2 regions of the Microbacterium arborescens genome follow, and region 2 is predicted to be linked to the other one. Evidence: predicted binding sites of a transcription regulator. Region 2 holds the regulator's gene; the other holds the start of a gene.
The links. The regulator LexA, encoded in region 2, represses DNA repair genes until DNA is damaged. The targets are predictions, from matches to a motif close to TCGAACANNTGTTCGA.

Region 1 (5,599 bases), 990 kb from region 2:
TGAGCACACGATCGCCATCACCGACGGGGCGGCGGAGATCCTCACTCTGCCGCGATGACCTGAGCCGGCAGGGTGCGGGCACGACGTCGGGTGACCCATACGGTGCCGAAGCCGACGACGACGAAGGCGATCGCGATGACCACCACATACGCCGCGACCATGCCCCAGCCTCCCGGGTTGTCGGGGTTCAGAAACGGATACGGGTACCAGTGGGGCTCGCCCGTCGTGGGATTCGTCACGAGCGGGCCGCGGATCAGCGTATAGGCGACCCACAGCAGCGGGAAGGCGATCACGACCCACACGACCTGCCAGCGGACCGCGCGGCGGCGGGTGCCGATCAGAAGATCGAGCACGAGGAAGATCGGGCCGATCAGGTGCAGCACCTCGTTGGACCACGGCACCGGCTCGGATCCCTGCGGAAGCGTGATCCCGCGCAGGAGTGCGTTGTAGACGACCCCGGTGATGACCATGTACGTCGTCGCACAGGCGAGCGCGGCGGAGAGCCCCAGCGACGATCGCGCCTCGGCGGGGCGAGTGAGCGAGCGGATTCCCGCCGTCGCGAGGACCACCGCTGCGACGACGTTCGAGAGGATCGTGAAGAAGCTGAAGAAGTTCGCGAACACCGTCGCGACATCGCCGCCGGTCTCGGCTGTGCGAATCAGCGACACGGTGAGTTGGGTGATGACCGCGGCAAGGATGACGATCGCCATCCCCAAACGCAGAAGCGACCACGCCGTCGCCTGCCTCGAGCTCTGCACGAGGGCACACTATCGCTCGCGGAGCTCACGTGAACGCATGTGGCGGCGGTGCGGGATGCCGCGTCGGGTCGCGGCTAGCGTCGCCATGCGGCATCCGCGGGCATGGATCGGCGCTTCTGCGCGTTGGGTCCCACGGCGACCGCGACGGATGCGACCCGCGGTGCGCGTGAGAGGACGAACCTGATGACCATCACCACCCCTCCTGTTCTGGGAGACTCCGACGTTCGCGACAACGCCGCGTGGCATTCGCTGACCGGGGCGCACGCGCACCTCGCCATCGGCGACGACCTCGTCCGCCGGTATCCCGACGACGTCGCCGGCTTCGTGGGCGTGCGCACGTGGGACGACCCCGCGGTGTGGGATTCGCTCGCGAGCGTGGTGGGCTCGGGCAACGAGTTCAGCATCAGCACGCCCCTGCGCGCGGATGCGACCGGCGCCGGCGCCGGCAGCGCCGAGCCGGAACTGCCCGAGGGCTGGGTCCGCACGTTCGGTGGAGCAGGAGTGCAGCTCGTCGAGACGGACCGTCTGCGCCCGCGGCCGGATGACGAGGCGATCGAGCTCGGAGAGGCGGATGTCGCCGACATGCTCGCACTCGTCGAGCGCAACCGGCCCGGTCCCTTCCGCCCGCGCACCTACCTTCTCGGCCGGTACATCGGCATTCGGCGCGACGGCCGGTTGATCGCTATGGCTGGCGAACGGTTGCAGCCGGGCGAGTGGACCGAGATCAGCGCGGTCGCGACGGACGAGGCGTACCGCAGGCAGGGGCTGGCGTCGCGGCTGGTGCTGGATGTGGCCTTCCATATCCAGCAGCGAGGTGGCCGTGCGATGATGCATGCCGCGGCGTCGAACGTCAATGCGATCGCCGGCTACGAGAAGCTCGGATTCGAGCTGCGGCAACGGACGAACTTCACGGGCGTGCAGGTTCCCTGACCCGGCGGGTCTCGTGACTGGGCGGGTCTCGGGCTCAGCGCGTCTCGTAACCCGGTGATTCCTCCCCAGGGAGTGGCTTGATCGAGTTTTGCAGTTCGCATCTTTGTTCGACGGTAATGTCTGACCTGACTGCCACAATGGGAACATGTCAGCGAACATGGGTGGTGGTGCGGGTGGGCTCGTCGGCTCGCCGCACGGCCCTGCGATCGCGGCATACCGTGAGGCGCTCGCGCTGGTGCATCACGCGGATATCGCATCGGTGCGGGCCCTGGCCGAGTTGGGGCGGTCAGCGCTTCGTGAGGCGCGCCGCGACGGGGTGCGTGGGATGGCGTCGGACATGGAACTGCGGTCGGTCGCGGCCGAAGCGGCCGGGCTGGCGCGGCGCAGCGACCGGCGGCTGCAGGCCGACATCGACCACGCGTTGACGATCGTCGATGACTACCCGGCCGTGTTCGCGGCGTGGGAGCAGCGGCGGATCACCCGTGACCACGTCGACGTGGTCGTGAAAGCGGCGACCGGGCTGCCGGGCGAGGTGCGGGGAGAGTTCGAGACCGCCGCGATCGCGATATGCGAGCGCGACATCGCCACCCGGGTCACACCCGCCCTGCGCGCCCTGGCAGAACGGCTCCACGAACGCACCTTCACCGATCGGCACCGAGAAGCCGCCGCGGGGCGGTGCGTGCGGGTCCTGCACGGGGTGGATGGAATGTCCGACGTCATCGCGACCGTCCCGACCGTCATCGCGGTGGGGATACTCGACCGACTCACCCAGATGGGCCAATCCGTGAAAGACGCCCGGGCAGAAGGTGCCGCCGCGGGCGGAGCCGATGCCGCGGGCACGGATGAACCGTCTGACACGCGAACGATGGATCAGCTGCGCGCCGACATCCTCGGCGACCTCGTCCTCAGCGGAGCACCCGTGGTCGACCCCACCCGCGGGACCGACCGGGCCGGCGGGCTCGGAGCGATCCGCGCACGCGTGCAGGTCGCCGTCACGGCCGAGACTCTGATGGGTTCGGACGAGCACCCGGCTGAGACGGTGAGTGCCGGGTTGATCGATTCCGACACCGCCCGGCAGCTCGCCGGACAGGTCTCCGAGTGGGACCGACTCTTCATCGATCCCGTCACCCGCACCCCGGTCGAGATCGACACGTACCGGCCCACCACGGCGATGAAGAAGCTCCTCACCGCCCGTGACCAGCACTGCCGGTTCCCCGGATGCCGCCGGGCCGCGATCCGTTGTGAACTCGACCACACCATCGACTACGCCCTCGGCGGCCACACCCATATCTACAACCTCGCCCACCTATGCCAGCGACACCACTCGATGAAGCAATTCACCCGGTGGGAAGTACGACAGGTCGGCGGCGGGGTCCTCGAATGGACCTCACCCCTGGGGCGGGTCTACCGCGAAGACGCACCTGTGCCCGCGGTCTGCTTCACCACCGAAACCGCCGACACCGACGATCCACCACCGGGCGGTCGAACTGCCGGAGCACCGCCACACGAACCGCCACCCTTCTGAGGGCTGCTGGGCGTGTGCGGTGCGGCGATGCTCGCATCCCTCTGACATGCGCGCGGACGCTATGCGAGGGTCGAGGGGAGGAAAGGGTCGCGTCGAGATGAATGACCGGATTGCTGACGGGCTGCGTGCCCGGGATCGGGAGACCCTGGTTCCCCGATCCAGGCGGTGGCTCGCTGTCGCGGCATTCGCGGGCGTTGTTTCCCTCGTTCCCGCGAGCCTCGTCGACTGCAGCGCTCTTCCTGCTCGACGTCCTGACGTAGCGGGACCCGTCCGCGTGCGGTGCGTCGTCAGCTCTTCGCGCCAGCGAATGCCAGTGTGCCCCCGAGGCCGATCATCATGACGCCGCCCGTCCCGGCGAGCGTCGACATGCGCCGCGGCGAGGTGGCGAACCACGCACGAGCGGTACCCGCCGCCAGAGCCCACATGCTGTCGCACACGACGGCGAGCACCTGGAAGAGGAGGCCGAGCGCGAGGAGCTGCATCCAGATCGGTCCGGCGCCGGGGGCGACGAACTGCGGCAGCACCGCCACGAAGAACGCGATCGTCTTCGGGTTGGTCATACCGACGACGAACCCCTGAGTGAGCAGACGCGTCGGCGAGGTCCGTTCGTTCCCCGACCCGTGGATGCTCGCGCGGCGATGGCGGATCGCCTGCACGCCCAACCACACCAGGTAGGCGGCTCCCGCGATCTTGATCACGGTGAACGCGGCGACCGACGACGCGACGATCGCGCCGACGCCGAACGCCACCGCGATCACGGCGGGCACGGTGCCGAGAGCATTGCCGACGACGCTGAGCACCCCAGCGCGACGCCCCAACGCGATCGACCGCCCGATGACGAACAGCACGCTCGGTCCAGGGATCACGATGATGACGACCGCGGTGAGCAGAAAAGCCAGCAGGTTCTCGAACGGGATCACGAGCGAACGCTACTCCGTCGATGTTTCAGTCATGCGGCGGACGCTCGCCCGACCCGCGCTGCACCAGCGACGTCGCGATCTCGACGCGTCGCGGCGGTGCCGTCGGGCGATCGATCCGATCGATGGCCAGCAGCGCGGCTGCGCGCCCGAGCGCGTGCGCATCGTGCGCGACGACGGAGATCCCCAGCATCTCGGCGAGCTCGAAATCATCGAAGCCGATCAGTGCGCACGGCGACTCGAGGTCGCGCAGCGCCTGCAACGTCGCTGTCGTCGCCCGGTTGTTCCCCGTCACGATCGCGGTCGGCGGATCGCTCGAGCGCATCAGCTCGACGACGGCGTCACGCGTGCTCGCCGTCGGGTCGTCGCCGAGGACCAACCAGCGGTCGGTCTCGCTCACCCCGACCTCCGCGAGCGCGTCGCGGTATCCGGCCAACCGCTCGCGAACCGTGTGCACCGAGGCGGGATTCGCGACGAACGCGATCCGGCGATGCCCGCGAGCGGTCAGCGACCGCACGGCCTCGGCCATCCCGGCGCGGTTGGTGAGCAGGACCGTGTCGGAGAGCAGGTTCTCGAGCGGTCGGTCGACGCCGACGATCGGTGTGCCGAAGTGCCGCTCCGCTTCGAGATACGACTGATCGTCGGCGACGGGGATCAGCAGCAGCGCGCGCACGCCCTGCGACAGCACAGCATCCACCACGCGGCGCTCCGTCTCAGGCGAATCATCCGTCGTCGCCAGCAGCATCGTGTACCCGTGCTGCGCCAGCTCGTACTCGATACCGCCGGCCACGGTGAAGTAGAAAGGGTTCTGAATATCGCCGATCACGAACCCCACGGTGTTGGTCACCCCGCCGCGGCGCAGATCCCGCGCGACGCGGTTCGGGCGGAATCGCAGACGTTCGGCGGCATCCATCACCCGCGCGCGTGTGTCTGCCCGCACCTGGTCCGACCCATGGAACACGCGCGAGACGGTCTTCGCGCTCACCCCGGCGAGCCGGGCGACGTCCTGGATCGTTGCCCGCGTCGGATTCGGCATCCTCGCTCCCTCCGATGACAACGATAGACATTCTATCTGCGGGGCGATGCTTCACACATCGCGGGGCGGGGCGTAGAGTGACGTCGCTCGATGACAACGTTGACATCCGATGAGCTGGGGCAGAGGAGCTTTGGTGATCGAATCAGAATCCGGCGAGCCCGGGCGGGCCCTGCTCGAGATGCGCTCCATCACGAAACGGTTCCCCGGCGTCATCGCCCTCGCCGACGTGTCGCTCACGGTGCAGGCCGGTGAGATCCACGCGATCTGCGGCGAGAACGGCGCCGGTAAATCGACCCTCATGAAAGTGCTCTCGGGTGTCTACCCGTACGGGACCTACGAAGGCGACATCGTCTTCGACGGGCAGACCGCCCAGTTCCGCGACATCCGGGCGAGCGAGGATGCCGGCATCGCGATCATCCATCAGGAGCTCGCG
Region 2 (14,720 bases):
AGGTCGTCCTCAACGCTGCGGTGCTGAACCCGATCGTGGATCGCGCCGGCGTGCTGCTCGACAACTGGACGTCGCAGATCGTCGCCGCGCTCACCACCGAGCTCCGTGAGGCAACGGTCACCGTGGCGCTCGAAGCCGTCGTGGCCGCGCCGGGGATCGGTATCCTGCCGGGGCTCAACGTCCTGACCGCCGACGTCGGCTTCGTCGGCCCGCTCGGATCGCTGCTCGACGGGACGGCGGTGCTGACGATCGACGCGGAGGCGGCGGGCTTGGTCGGGCCGATCAACACCCTGCTCAGCGCGCTGGGCCTGCCCACCGTGACGCAGCTGCTGAACACAGTCGGAGGGCTCAGCTCGGGTCTCGTCTCGACGCTGGCGAACACGCTGACGACCACGATCACCGCGGCGCTCACGACGCTCGGCGGCACGCTCGCGACGGCGGTGACCGCAGTGATCTCGGCGCTCGGAGGGGTGGTCGACGCGCTGCCGTCGGTCGTGTCGCTCATGGTCAACGTGCAGCCCGATCAGCCCAACGCCCCGCCGGACGCGACCTTCATCGCGGCGTCGGTCGACGCGACGGCCGAGTACCGTGTCGCGGCGCTCCGGCTCGGACTCGCGGACGGCCTCGGCGGTCTGGCGGCGGCCACCTTCGCCACGGCGAGCGCCGGTCCGGTCACGGCACCCTGACGTCGCACGTGTGACCACTCGTGGGGTCGACCGGCGCGGGTCGACCCCACGAGCGCGATCGTAGAATGAGGGAATCATGTCGACTCCCTCGAGCGCACCCACCCTCATCGCGCCGTCACTCGCCGCGCGCACCGCCGATGGCCGCGCGCGTACGTACGAGGTGCGTACCTTCGGCTGCCAGATGAACGTCCACGATTCCGAGCGGCTCTCCGGATCGCTCGAGAGCGCGGGGTATCTCCCCGCCGATCCCGGCACCGATGCCGACGTCATCGTCATCAACACGTGCGCGGTGCGCGACAACGCCGCCGGCAAGCTCTACGGCACCCTGGGCCATCTGAAGTCGGTCAAGGACAAGCGCGAGGGCATGCAGATCGCGGTCGGCGGCTGCCTCGCGCAGATGGACCAGACCGCCGTGCAACAGAAGGCTCCGTGGGTCGACGTCGTCTTCGGCACCCACAACATGGGCGCCCTTCCGGGATTGCTCGAGCGAGCACGTCACAACGGCGAGGCCGAGCTCGAGATCCTCGAGGCGCTCGAGACCTTCCCCTCCACCTTGCCGACGAAGCGGGACTCGGTCTACAGCGGTTGGGTGTCGATCTCGGTCGGCTGCAACAACACGTGCACGTTCTGCATCGTTCCCCACCTGCGCGGCAAGGAGAAGGATCGCCGTCCCGGCGACATCCTGAACGAGATCCGCCTGCTGGTCGACGACGGGGCGATCGAGGTCACCCTGCTGGGGCAGAACGTCAACAGCTACGGCGTCGAGTTCGGCGACCGTCAGGCGTTCGGCAAGCTCCTGCGCGCGGCGGGTGAGATCCCGGGGCTCGAGCGCATCCGCTTCACGAGCCCGCACCCGGCGGCGTTCACCGACGACGTCATCGACGCGATGGCCGAGACGCCCGCCGTCATGCCGCAGCTGCACATGCCCCTGCAGTCGGGCTCCGACAGGATCCTGAAAGCGATGCGCCGGTCGTATCGCAGCTCGAAGTTCCTCGGCATCCTCGACCGTGTGCGTGAGCGCATTCCGCACGCGGCGATCTCGACCGACATCATCGTCGGGTTCCCCGGCGAGACCGAAGCCGACTTCGAAGACACGCTGCGGGTGGTCGAGCAGTCGCGCTTCGCGAGCGCCTTCACCTTCCAGTACTCCATCCGCGAGGGGACGCCCGCCGCGACGATGCCCGACCAGGTGCCGAAGGCGGTCGTGCAGGAGCGGTACGAGCGGCTCGTCGCGTTGCAGGACCGGATCGCGCTGGAGGAGAACCAGAAGCAGGTCGGCCGCGAGGTCCGCGTGCTGGTGTCTTCCGCGGAGGGCAAGAAGGCCGCCGAGACGCACCGTCTCACCGGCCGCGCAGAGGACAACCGCCTGGTGCACTTCGAGCTGCCCAGCGGCTCCGAGACGCCGCGACCGGGAGACGTCGTCACCGTGACGGTGACGCACGCGGCCCCGTTCCACCTGCTGGCCGACAGCACGGACGGATCGCCGCTGCGCATCCGACGCACGCGAGCAGGCGACGCCTGGGACCGTTCGCTCGCCGAGTCGTGCGGGGTACCGGCTCCGGCATCGACGGATGCCGGCCCGCGCGCGGTGTCGCTGGGTCTGCCGTCTCTGCGCGTCGGGGTGTGACCGCGGCGCCGGCCCCGGACTCCGCCCCGGCTGACGGAGCGCCGATCCTCTGGGCCGTTCTCGGGGCGACGGGCACCGGCAAGACCGGTCTCTCGCTCGACCTCGCCGAAGCACTCGTCGCACGTGGCCGGTCGGCCGAGATCGTCAACGTCGACGCTATGCAGCTGTACCGCGGCATGGACATCGGCACCGCGAAGATCCCCGAGACCGAACGCCGCGGCATCCCGCACCATCTTTTCGACGCGCTGGAGGTGACGCAGGAAGCCGCCGTCGCGTGGTACCAGGAGGTCGCGCGCCGGACGATCGAGGAGATCCGTGGTCGCGGCGCCGACGCGATCCTCGTCGGCGGCTCGGGACTGTACGCCTCGAGTGTGCTGTTCGACTTCCGCTTCCCGCCGCGCGACGAACGCCTGCGCGCGAGCCTCGAGGACGAGCTCGAGCGCCACGGTGCCGGGCACCTGTTCGCGCGGCTGCGTGCCGCCGACCCGGCAGCAGCCGAGCGGATCGACGCGCGGAACGGCCGCCGCATCGTGCGCGCGCTCGAGGTGCTCGCGCAGGGCGGGCGAACCCATGGCGGAGCCCTGCCCGAGGCGCCCGAGCATTGGTCGCCGCGGACCCGGATCATCGGCACCGCGGTGCCCCGCGACGAGCTCGTGCCGCTCCTCGATGCGCGCGTCGAGCGGATGTGGGCGGCCGGCCTGGTCGACGAGGTCGCCGTCCTGCGGCAGCAGGGTCTCGAGCGCGGTGCCACCGCCGGTCGCGCCATCGGCTACGCGCAAGCGCTCGCGCAGCTGCGCGGCGACACGAGCGAGGAGGAGGCGATCGCCGAGACGCAGGCCCTCACGCGGCGTTACGCGCGCCGCCAGGTGTCGTGGTTCAAGCGGTACGACGATGTCCGCTGGGTCGACCCTCGCACGACGGATGCGGGCGCGCTCGTCGACTCCGCCGTGGCGGGTGGGCCCGTCATCGATGCGAGAGGATGACACCCGTGATTATCACGATGCGCGCATTCGCTCCCGACGATGAGGATGCCGTCGTCCAGCTGTGGCATGAGGTCGGCCTCACCCGCCCCTGGAACGATCCGCGTGCCGACATCAGGCGCAAGCTGACGGTTCAGCCCGAACTGTTCCTCGTGGCCGTCGACGAGCCTGTCGACGGGACCGCGCATGTCATCGTCGGCACCGTGATGGCCGGTTATGACGGCCACCGAGGCTGGTTGTACTACCTCGCCTCGGCGCCCTCGCACCGGGGGCAGGGCGTCGGACGCCTGCTCGTCGCGGAGGCCGAGCGCCTTCTCGAGGCCATGGGATGCCCCAAGGTGCAGCTCATGGTGCGGCCCGAGAACGAAGCGGTGCGCGGCTTCTACCACGAGCTCGGCTACGAGCCGTTCACCGTGTGGTCGACCGGCAAACGCCTCGTCGTCGATGGCCCGGGCGGCCCCGCCTAAGCTGGGCACATGGCGACTCTCGCGTTCACCAAGGGCCACGGCACCGGCAACGATTTCGTGATCCTGGCCGACCCCGACGGCGAGCTCGAGCTCAGCGATGCGCAGGTCGCGGCACTGTGCGACCGCCACGTCGGCATCGGCGCCGACGGCCTGCTGCGGGTCGTCCGCTCGGCCGCGATCGCCGAGGGGGCGGATGCCGCGGCCTCCGGCGCTGCGTGGTTCATGGACTATCGCAACGCCGACGGGTCACTGGCCGAGATGTGCGGCAACGGAACGCGCGTCTTCGCACGCTACCTCGCCGACGCGGGCCTCGCGTCGATCGAGGCCGGACTCCGCATCGGCACGCGCGCCGGCGTCAAGACGATCACCCGCGCCGAGAACGGCTTCGAGGTCGACCTCGGTCTCTGGCGCGCCGAGGAGGGCGACATCCTGGTGCGCGCGCGTGGACTCGGCGTCGCCCGACCCGGGCAGGCGATCGACGTGGGCAACCCGCATGTCGTGGTCGCTCTCGCGGGCGAGGCAGAGCTCGACGGGCTCGACCTGACGTCGCAGCCCACCCTCGACCCGCATCCGGCCGCCGGCGCGAACGTCGAGTTCGTCGTCCCGGCCGAGCCGCTCGTACAGAACGGTGTCGGCGCTATCCGCATGCGGGTCTACGAACGCGGAGTGGGGGAGACCCTCTCGTGCGGCACGGGGGTCGCGGCATCCGCACTCGCCGTCCGTTTCTGGGCAGGCTCGGCGGCACCCGATCGGTGGACGGTCGACGTCCCGGGCGGCACGCTCGGCGTGCGCGTCGTGCGTCAGGACGACGGCGAGCACGTGCTTCTCTCCGGGCCCGCGACGCTGGTGTTCTCGGGGCAGGTCACCCTCGCCGACTGAGCGGGCCCGGATGATCGGTCGTCGCGCGCGTCAGGGCAGTTCGATGGCCCCCGTCGGGGGTGTGCCGTGGCGACGCACCTTCAGCACGCGGAAGCCGCGGCCGGTCGCGGCGCGCGAGACGGTGTACCCGTCGTCGAAGGTCGCGGCGAGCCAGCGCTGCAGCGAATCGGATCCGAGGTTGCGCTGCACGACGAGCCAGGCGTCGCTGCGCTCGACCAGGCGGGGGATCCAGCGCTGGAGCATCCCGTGCAGCTCGTTCTTGCCGACGCGGATCGGCGGATTCGATCGGATGGTCCGGAACACGACGTCGTCGGGAACATCGTCGGGCAGCACAGCGTTGATATTGGTGAGTCCCAGATCAGCGGCGTTGCGTCGCACCAGGTCGAGAGCACGTTCGTTGACATCGACGGCCCAGACCGTGGCGTGAGGCGACTCCAGAGCCAGCGACAGCGAGATCGGCCCCCAGCCGCAGCCGAGGTCGAGGAAATCCCCACCGGGCGGTGCCGGCGGAGTATTGGCCAGAAGAACCCCCGTGCCCGAGTCGACGTGGTCAGGGCTGAACACCCCGCCCGCGGTCGTGACCTCGACGGCACGACCCGCGAGGGTCACGCGGATGCGGCGGAGGTTCTGTTCGCTGGACGGGGACGCGCTGAAGTAGTGATCGCTCCCCATGCATCCGAGCGTATCGGAGCCGGGCAATCCGGCGGGAGACTAGAATTCACGGATGCCCGGGCACGGGCATCCCGGGAAGAGAGTTATGACGCAAATCACCACCCCCGACGGCGACGACGACATCGCGGTGGATCCGGTCGATCGAGTGCTCGCGAGCGCCGAGACGCGCTCGTCGATGCGCGTGTTCGGCGGCGCGCAGGCGCTGCAGGATGCGGCGACCGTCTCATACGGAGACACCGACGGCGACCAGTGGGATCGCGAGGAGCGCGCCGCGCTGCGCCGCGTCCCGGGACTGTCCACCGAGCTCGAGGACGTCACCGAGGTCGAATACCGGCAGCTGCGACTCGAGAACGTCGTGCTCGTCGGCGTGTACCCGCAGGGGTCGCACGAGGACGCCGAGAACTCGTTGCGCGAGCTCGCCGCGCTGGCCGAGACCGCCGGCGCGGTCGTCCTCGACGGTGTGCTGCAGCGGCGGCCGCATCCCGATCCCGCCACCTACATCGGACGCGGCAAGGCGGCCGAACTGCGCGATCTCGTCGCCGCGGTCGGCGCCGACACCGTGATCGCCGACACCGAGCTCGCTCCGAGCCAACGGCGTGCGCTCGAGGATGTCGCCAAGGTCAAGGTCATCGACCGCACGACCGTCATCCTCGACATCTTCAGCCAGCACGCGAAGAGCCGCGAGGGCAAGGCTCAGGTCGAGCTCGCGCAACTCGAGTACCTGCTCCCGCGCCTGCGCGGGTGGGGTGAGTCGATGAGCCGTCAGGCCGGTGGACAGGTCGGCGCAGGCGGCGCGGGCATGGGCTCGCGTGGTCCGGGTGAGACGAAGATCGAGCTCGACCGCCGCCGCATCCGGACGCGCATGGCGCAGCTGCGCAGGCAGATCCGCGAGTTCGCGCCGTCTCGCGAGGCGAAGCGCGCCGAGCGTCGGCGAAACACGATCCCCTCCGTGGCGATCGCCGGATACACCAACGCCGGCAAGTCGAGTCTGCTCAACCGGCTGACGAGCGCGGGAGTCCTCGTCGAGAACGCGCTGTTCGCGACGCTCGACGCGACCGTGCGCCGGGCCGAGGCCGCTGACGGGCGCGTGTACACGCTCACCGACACCGTCGGATTCGTGCGCAATCTGCCGCACCAGCTCGTCGAAGCCTTCCGGTCGACGCTCGAAGAGGTGTCGGGCGCCGACGTCATCGTGCACGTCGTCGACGGGTCGCACCCCGACCCGGCGGCGCAGCTCGCGACCGTCCGCGACGTGATGGGCGACGTGGGTGCGCGTGCGACGCGCGAGCTCGTCGTGTTCAACAAGGCCGACCTGGTCGACGATGACGCGCGGCTGCTGCTGCGCGGGCTCGAGCCGACGGCTCATTTCGTGTCGTCGCGGACCGGCGAGGGGATCGACGACCTCCGCGCGGCGATCGAGGACGCGCTTCCGCTGCCCGCGGTAGAGGTGCGTGCGCTCGTGCCGTACGACCGGGGCGATCTGATCTCGGCTGTGCACGAGAGCGGTCACATCGTCGCGACCTCGCACGAGGAGGACGGCACCGCCGTGCATGCTCACGTGTCCGAGCGCCTCGCCGCCGAGCTCGCACCCTACGCCGTCTGAGTTGCCGCTCGGGTGTATCAGCCCGCCATGTTCAGGGCTCGGGGCACCGGGTCGAGGGCTCAGTCGAGTTCGACCGGCGCGACCCCCGGGGTGTCGAAGCCGAAGACCTGGCCGAGGAATGCCAGCTCGCTTTCGAGCGCGTGCACGATCGTCTCCGTGCGCCGGAACCCGTGGCCCTCGCCCGCGTACAACACGTAGGCATGGGGCACTTCCTGTGCGACGAGAGCGTCGCGGATGGCTTCCGCCTGCGCCGGGGGCACGACGGCGTCCTCGTCGCCCTGCAGAAGCAGCAGCGGCACCCGGAACCGTTCCGGCCGGCTCAGGGGCGACCGCTCGATGTAGACCTGCTCCGCTTCGGGCAGCGGGCCGATGAGCCCGTCGAGGTAGCGCGCCTCGAAGTCATGCGTCTCAGCCGCCAAGGCGCGTGCGTCGCCGACGCCGTACCGCGAGACGCCGGCACCGAACACGTCGGTTCCGACCAGCGCCGCGAGCACGGTCCAGCCGCCCGCGGAGCCGCCCTCGATCGCGAGACGTGACGGGTCGGCGAGTCCGTCGGCGGCGAGCCCTCGGGCAGCGGTCGCGACATCGTCGACGTCCACGACGCCCCACTGGCCCTTCAGTCGTTCGCGGTACGAGCGGCCGTAGCCCGTCGAGCCGCCGTAGTTGACGTCGAGCACGCCGATGCCGCGACTGGTGAAGTAGGCCACCTTGCTGTCCGCCGTACCGCCCACATGCGAGGTCGGACCGCCGTGTACCCACACGAGGTACGGTGGCAGCTCATCGGTCGGCGCTTCGACGTCGGGATTGGTCGGCGGGTAGGCGAAGGCGTGCACGGGGCCGTGCGGGCCTTCGGTCGTCAGCTGACGGGCGTGCGGAATCCATGCCGCATCGACATCGGGAGCGCCGCCGCGCACCGCGGTCGCCTCGCCGCTGTCCAGATCGACGATCCACAGCCCCGTCGCGCCCGGCATCGTGCCGCTGACGAGGGCGCTGCTGCCCGCGACATCCTCGATCTGCAGCCGCGCTGTGGCGGGTACCGGGAGCGGGACGGCGCCACCGTCGCGGTCGATGACGACGAGCTGATCCGATCCGTGCGTGCGGACGGCGACGACGCGGCCGTCATCGAGCGGCGCGTACCAGCGGGTTCCCAGCACCCACAGCCCGCCGCCTGTGTCAGCGTCGGCGGGGGAGATCGGGGCCGGGTTCGCGTCGGCGTCGGGGTCGACGCGGTAGAGGTTCCAGCGCCCGGTCGGCTCGTCGACGACGACGAGCTGGCCATCGGGGGTCCATTCCGGCTGAAGCGCGGCCGTGCTGCCACCGGCGACGTCACGGACCCGGTGCGGGGCGCGGAGGTCGACGACGCGGATGCGGGTGCGGTCCCAGGGCATGTCCGGGTGGTCCCAGGCCACCCAGGCGAGGTGCGAGCCATCGGGTGAGAGGGCGGGCTGGGCGACGAAGTCGCTGCCGCCCGCGAGCTCGGTCACGCCCGAAGCGTGGGCGCCCGTAGCGCCGTCGATGCGCACGATGTGGCGTTCGGGAGTGCCCTCTGAGCGTTCGCGTTCGCGCACCGCGAGCAGGACGCCGCGCTGCCAGCGAAGCCCGCCGTAGTGCGTGCCGCTCTCGTCGGGGGTGAGCGCCTCGGGCTCGCCGCCGGGGCGGAGGCGACGGATGCGCTGGTCGGACTTGTCGACGAAGAACAGATCGCCGTCATCGGAGACCGCCCACGCACCTCCGCCGTACTCGTGGACGCGTGACCGGGCGTTCCAGGGGGCGGGAAGGACGACCTCGACCTCGCCGTCGCCTCGGCGGCGCACGACGGCGACGCGGCCGCCCTCGTCGGGCAGCGACTCGCCCCACCAGACCTCATCGCCGACGAAGCCGGCGCCGTCGAGGCGCAGTGACGACGAGCTCGCCCACGATGCGGTCAGGGGAGAAGGCCAGGAACCGTAGGGCAGTTGCTGCGACATACCGCCACGCTACGCGAGCCGCGGCACCCCGCGGCGAGATGACGGGAGGTGCGCGGCGGCGCGCGGGTCAGACGGCGCGGAGGACGGCGACCACCTTGCCGAGGAGCGTCGCGTCGTCGCCGAGGATCGGCTCGAAGGCGGAGTTGCGGGGGAGGAGCCAGGTGTGACCGTCGCGCTGACGGAGTGTCTTCACGGTCGCCTCGCCGTCGAGCATCGCGGCGACGATCTCTCCGTTGTCGGCTGTCGCCTGTGCGCGCACGACGACCCAGTCGCCGTCGCAGATGGCCGCATCGATCATCGAGTCGCCGACGACCTTGAGCATGAAGAGCTCTCCCTTGCCGACGAGCTGGCGTGGCAGCGGGAAGATCTCCTCGACCTGCTGGTCGGCGGTGATCGGGACCCCGGCCGCGATCCGGCCCACGAGAGGGACCAGGGCGGCGTCGCCGAGAGCGGGCGCCGCATCGGCCGGGTTCTCACCGGCCGTGCCGGGGAGGTCGATCAGGACCTCCATCGCCCGGGTCTTGCCGGGGTCGCGGCGGAGGTAGCCGCTGAGCTCGAGCTGGTTCAGCTGGTGGGTGACGCTCGAGAGCGACTTGAGGCCGACCGCGTCGCCGATCTCGCGCATGCTCGGCGGATAGCCGTTGCGGGCGATCGCGTGCTGGATCACCTCGAGGATCGCGAGCTGCTTGTCGCTCAGATTCTTGCGTCGTCGCGTCTGCGGCTTCTCGCTCATACCGCCGGTCTCCTGTCGTCACGCCCCGTCCCCGACCCGATGTCGGAGGTTCGTGGTGGGCTCTCGCTGTCGAAAAGGTAGCCCGATACGACGGCGACATCACGGAACGCTCCGCGTGTCTCTTCGATCGGTCTCCGATTTCGGTGGGTGGTTGACACCACACAATATCGAAGATACGTTCGGAACCGAAGTTCGCACCCGTCTCTCCCGGCCGAGAGGCGAGGGCGAATCTTCCTACCGCTCCCGAGGAGATGTCATGACCACGATCGATGCCCGCTTCGCACCGGCCCCCCGTACCCGCCTGCGTATGACGCGCCGCGGACGCCGCGTCGTTGCGACGATCGCCGCCCTCCCGGCGGTCGTCGCCATCACTGCGGTCGCACTCTCCGGCGGTGGCGCGCTCGCCTCGAACGACGCAGGGGCGCCCGCGGGCTCGTTCACGACCGTCACCGTGATGTCGGGGGAGTCCCTCTGGTCGATCGCCGAAGAGGTCGCCCCCGCGGCCGACCCCCGCGACGTCGTCGACGCGATCGTCCGACTCAACGCGCTCGGCTCGGGTCAGCTCGAGGCCGGCCAGACGCTGGCCATCCCGCTCGAGTACACGGGCGCCAGCTGACGAGCTGCTGCGCGCGGTGAGTCCGCCGAGTTCGGTCACTCGACGACGCGCTGCGGCCTAGCATGGGTGGGATGAGCCCGAGTCTGGATGATCTGCCCCTCAGAGACGATCTGAGAGGCCTCACCCCGTACGGTGCCCCTCAGGCGCCGCTCCCGGTCGCGCTGAACGTCAACGAGAACACGCATCCGGTTCCCGAAGAGGTCGCCGACGACATCCTGGATGCCGTCGCCCGTGCCCTGCGAGATGTCAACCGCTATCCCGATCGAGAGTTCACCCACCTGCGCGAGTCCTTCGCCGAGTACCTGGGCCACGGTCTCACGGCGGATCGGATCTGGGCTGCGAACGGATCGAACGAGGTGCTGCAGCACCTGCTCCAGGCCTTCGGCGGACCGGGCCGCACCGCGATGGGCTTCGGCCCCACCTACTCGATGTACCCGCTGCTGACGCGCGCGACCGGCGCGCAGTACGTCGCGGGGACGCGTGCGCCCGACTTCACGCTCGACGCCGCTTCCGCCGCAGCGCAGGTCGCCGATCTGCGGCCCGACGTCGTCTTCCTCTGCGCCCCGAACAACCCGACCGGCACACCTCTCGGTCTCGACGTCATCGAGGCTGTCTACGACGCGACCGACGGCATCGTGATCGTCGACGAGGCCTACCAGGAGTTCGCGCCGCGCGAGAGCTCTTCCGCTCTGACGCTTCTCGGAGGTCGCGAACGGCTCGTCGTGTCGCGCACGATGAGCAAGGCGTTCGCGTTCGCCGGCGCGCGCGTGGGCTACCTCGCGGCCGACGCCACGCTGATCGACGCCCTGCGTCTCGTGCGCCTGCCGTACCACCTGAGCGGTCTGACGCAGGCGGCGGCGACCGCTGCGCTGTCGCACTCGTCGACGATGCTGCGCATGGTCGACGAGATCGTCGCGCAGCGAGACCGGATGTCGGCGACGCTCGACGCACTCGGCTACCGCGCCTACGAGAGCTGGACGAACTTCGTCCTGTTCGACGGCGTCGACGATCCGCAGCGCACGTGGCAGGCGCTGTACGACCGCGGCATCCTCGTGCGCGACGTGGGCATCCCGCGCAGTCTGCGTGTCAGCGCCGGTACGGAAGACGAGACGACCGCCTTCCTCGAGGCACTGGCCTCGATAGACTCGGAGGCATGACCAGCCCCCGAACGGCCAGCATCCGTCGCGCCACGAGCGAGTCGAGCGTCGAGCTCGAGCTCGACCTCGACGGCACCGGGAGCAGCACGATCGAGACGACCGTGCCGTTCTTCGACCACCTGCTGACGGCGTTCGCGAAGCACTCGCTCACCGACCTCACCGTGCGCGCGACGGGCGACACGCACATCGACGCGCACCACACGGTCGAGGACGTCGCGATCGTGCTGGGGCAGGCGCTGCGTTCCGCCCTGGGCGACAAGTCGGGCATCTCCCGCTACGGTGACGCGCTCGTTCCGCTCGACGAAGCGCTCGCGCAGGCCGTCGTCGACATCTCGGGGCGCCCCTATCTCGTCCACACGGGCGAGCCCGAGGGCTACGAATACCACCTCATCGGCGGACACTTCACCGGGTCGCTCGTGCGGCACACGTTCGAGGCCATCGCGTTCAACGCCGGCCTGACGATGCACGTCACGGTGCTGGGCGGGCGCGACCCCCACCACATCGCGGAGGCGGAGTACAAGGCGTTCGCGCGCGCGTTCCGACAGGCCAAGGCGCTCGATCCGCTCGTACACGGCATCCCCAGCACGAAGGGCGCCCTATGACCGAGGGCGACGCGACCGGGGCCGACGCGACCGGGAGGGCGCCGCTCGTCGCTGTGCTCGACTACGGGTCGGGCAACGTCCACTCGGCGGTGAAGGCTCTGTCGGCCGCAGGTGCCGACGCCCGCCTGACGTCGGATCGCGGCCTGATCCGCGACGCCGACGGGCTCCTGGTGCCGGGAGTCGGTGCGTTCAGCGCCGTCATGTCGGCCCTCCGATCGAGCCGCGGTGACGAGATCATCGAGCGCCGTCTGGCCGGCGGTCGTCCGGTCCTGGGTATCTGCGTCGGGATGCAGATCATGTTCGGCAACGGCGTCGAGCGCGGTGACGACACCCCGGGCCTCGGGCAGTGGCCGGGCACCGTCACCGAGCTGCAGGCACCCGTGCTGCCCCACATGGGCTGGAACACCGTGCGAGCAGGGGCGGGGTCGACTCTGTTCGACGGACTGGAGGACGAACGGTTCTACTTCGTCCACTCGTATGGCGCACAGGACTGGACGCTCGAAGTCATGAAGCCGTTCGCCGAGCCCGTGCTGACGTGGTGCGACTACGGCAGACCGTTCCTCGCGGCGGTCGAGAACGGGCCGCTCTCGGCCACGCAGTTCCACCCCGAGAAGTCGGGCGCAGCCGGCATCCGACTCCTCGCCAATTGGATCGGCGCCCTGCCGCGCCACTAGTCTCCCTCTGGTGCGTTCGCATGGACGAGCGCGCATCCCGACACCTCTGGAATGTGATGAACGACTTCGCGTCCACCCCCGAACTGATCCTCCTGCCCGCCGTCGACGTCGCCGACGGGAAGGCCGTGCGCCTCACCCAGGGTGAGGCCGGCAGCGAGACGACCTACGGCGATCCCGTCGATGCCGCCCTCGCCTGGGCCAAGCAGGGCGCGCAGTGGATCCATCTCGTCGATCTCGACGCAGCCTTCGGCCGAGGCAACAACACCTCCGTGCTCCGCAAGGTCATCAAGCAGGTCAAGGGCGTGCAGATCGAGCTGTCGGGCGGCATCCGCGACGACGCGACGCTCGAGGCCGCGCTCGAGAGCGGGGCGACGCGCATCAACCTCGGCACCGCCGCGCTCGAGAACCCGGAGTGGGCCGCCGACGTCATCGGACGCTACGGCGACGCGATCGCGGTCGGACTCGACGTCCGCGGCACGACGCTCGCCGCGCGCGGCTGGACGCGCGACGGCGGCGACCTGTGGGACGTTCTCGAGCGGCTCGAGGACGCCGGCTGCAGCCGCTACGTCGTCACCGATGTGACGAAGGACGGCACGCTGCAGGGGCCGAACATCGAGCTGCTGCGCGAGATCACCTCCCGCACGCCGAAGCCGGTCGTCGCATCGGGCGGCATCTCGAGCCTCGACGACATCGCCGCGCTGCGCGAGCTCGTGCCGCTCGGGGTCGAGGGCGCGATCGTCGGCAAGGCTCTCTATGCTGGCGCTTTCACGCTGGCCGAGGCGCTGGATGTCGCCGGAGACTGACGACGGCTGCGGCCATGCGGCCGATTCGGCTGGGGTCCCCTGGGAGGGGCGCAGCTTCGAGTCGAACCCGCACGCCGGTGACGACGGCTCCGCCGATCCCGCTCTGCTCGCCGCCCTCGAGGCGTTCCGCGCCGGCACGGGCGATGCGGTCGCGGTCGTCGAGGCGTATCGCGCTGCGCGCCTGCTGATCCCGCTCGTCCCCGAGAAGGGCGACGACGGAGTCGGGCCCGCGGGATTGCGCGTCGACAAGACGCAGGAGCTGTCGATCGTCACGGTCGCCGCCCCCGATGGTCGTCGGGTGCTGCCGGTGTTCACCTCGGTCGCGGCGCTGGGGCGGTGGGATGCCGTTGCCCGACCGGTCCCGGCCGACGGTGTGCGCACGGCGATGGCCGCGGCGTCCGACGACACCGATCTGATCGTGATCGATCCGGGCTCCGAGACGGAGTTCGTGCTGCGGCGACCTGCCGTCTGGGCGATCGGGCAGGGCTTGGCCTGGGAGCCGGCTCCCACCTCGCCCGAGGTCTTCACCGCTCTTCAGGCGAGCATCGGGGGCGAGCTCGCGGTGCTCGACCTGTCGGTCGCGGCGGGGGATCCCGACGCACGGATGCGCGGCCCCGAGCTGATCGTCCGGCTTCATCTCATCGACGGACTGGATGCCGCCGAACTCGACGCCGTGCTGTCGCGACTGGCGTCGCGATGGGCCGCCGACGACCGCATCGCGGTGCTCGTCGACTCGCTGACCGTCAAGCTCGTCCGAGCCTCCTGACGGAGGTTCCGGGCCCGGGGTGACCGAGCCCGAAGCGGCCTCAGTTGACGGGGCCGGTGAACTTCTCGCCGGGGCCCTTGCCGATCGGGTCGGGGATCGTGGATGCCTCGCGGAAGGCGAGCTGCAGCGAGCGCAGGCCGTCACGCAGCGACCGTGCGTGCATGTCGCTGATCTCGGGGGCACCGGCGGTGATGAGGCCGGCGAGGGCATTGATGAGCTTCCGCGCCTCGTCGAGGTCGAGCTGCGTGGCGGGGTCGTCGGCGAGTCCGACCTTGACCGCGGCTGCGCTCATGAGATGCACGGCGGCGGTCGTGATGACCTCGACGGCGGGAACGTCGGCGATGTCGCGGGTGGCTGCCGAGGCGGCGCGCTCCTGCTCCTCCCACCGCTGGCGACGAGCCTCGTCGTCGGTGAAAGTGATGTTGTCGGCGGGGTTCGTGTCCACGTGTCGCTCTCTGCTAGACTGTGCGGGCACCGGAGTGTTCTAC

Region 1: a site for LexA is predicted at 1,784-1,799, ahead of QUC20_RS00455 (HNH endonuclease signature motif containing protein). Genes of this name have one in related genera too.

Annotation. Positions count from the first base shown of each region.
Region 1 covers NZ_CP128474.1:83,253-88,851, forward strand. Annotated here, with positions in the region: gene map (type I methionyl aminopeptidase) at 1-58, shown strand, start outside; gene QUC20_RS00445 (Pr6Pr family membrane protein) at 42-758, opposite strand; gene QUC20_RS00450 (GNAT family N-acetyltransferase) at 942-1,688, shown strand; gene QUC20_RS00455 (HNH endonuclease signature motif containing protein) at 1,834-3,213, shown strand; gene QUC20_RS00460 (LysE family translocator) at 3,501-4,133, opposite strand; gene QUC20_RS00465 (LacI family DNA-binding transcriptional regulator) at 4,159-5,166, opposite strand; gene mmsA (multiple monosaccharide ABC transporter ATP-binding protein) at 5,345-5,599, shown strand, end outside.
Region 2 covers NZ_CP128474.1:1,067,194-1,081,913, forward strand. Annotated here, with positions in the region: gene QUC20_RS04995 (choice-of-anchor G family protein) at 1-686, shown strand, start outside; gene miaB (tRNA (N6-isopentenyl adenosine(37)-C2)-methylthiotransferase MiaB) at 763-2,313, shown strand; gene miaA (tRNA (adenosine(37)-N6)-dimethylallyltransferase MiaA) at 2,310-3,296, shown strand; gene QUC20_RS05010 (GNAT family acetyltransferase) at 3,293-3,760, shown strand; gene dapF (diaminopimelate epimerase) at 3,770-4,639, shown strand; gene QUC20_RS05020 (class I SAM-dependent methyltransferase) at 4,670-5,311, opposite strand; gene hflX (GTPase HflX) at 5,397-6,914, shown strand; gene QUC20_RS05030 (dipeptidyl-peptidase 5) at 6,974-8,881, opposite strand; gene lexA (transcriptional repressor LexA) at 8,949-9,614, opposite strand; gene QUC20_RS05040 (LysM peptidoglycan-binding domain-containing protein) at 9,871-10,230, shown strand; gene QUC20_RS05045 (histidinol-phosphate transaminase) at 10,302-11,387, shown strand; gene hisB (imidazoleglycerol-phosphate dehydratase HisB) at 11,384-11,989, shown strand; gene hisH (imidazole glycerol phosphate synthase subunit HisH) at 11,986-12,663, shown strand; gene priA (bifunctional 1-(5-phosphoribosyl)-5-((5-phosphoribosylamino)methylideneamino)imidazole-4-carboxamide isomerase/phosphoribosylanthranilate isomerase PriA) at 12,720-13,466, shown strand; gene QUC20_RS05065 (SseB family protein) at 13,450-14,232, shown strand; gene QUC20_RS05070 (DUF1844 domain-containing protein) at 14,273-14,677, opposite strand.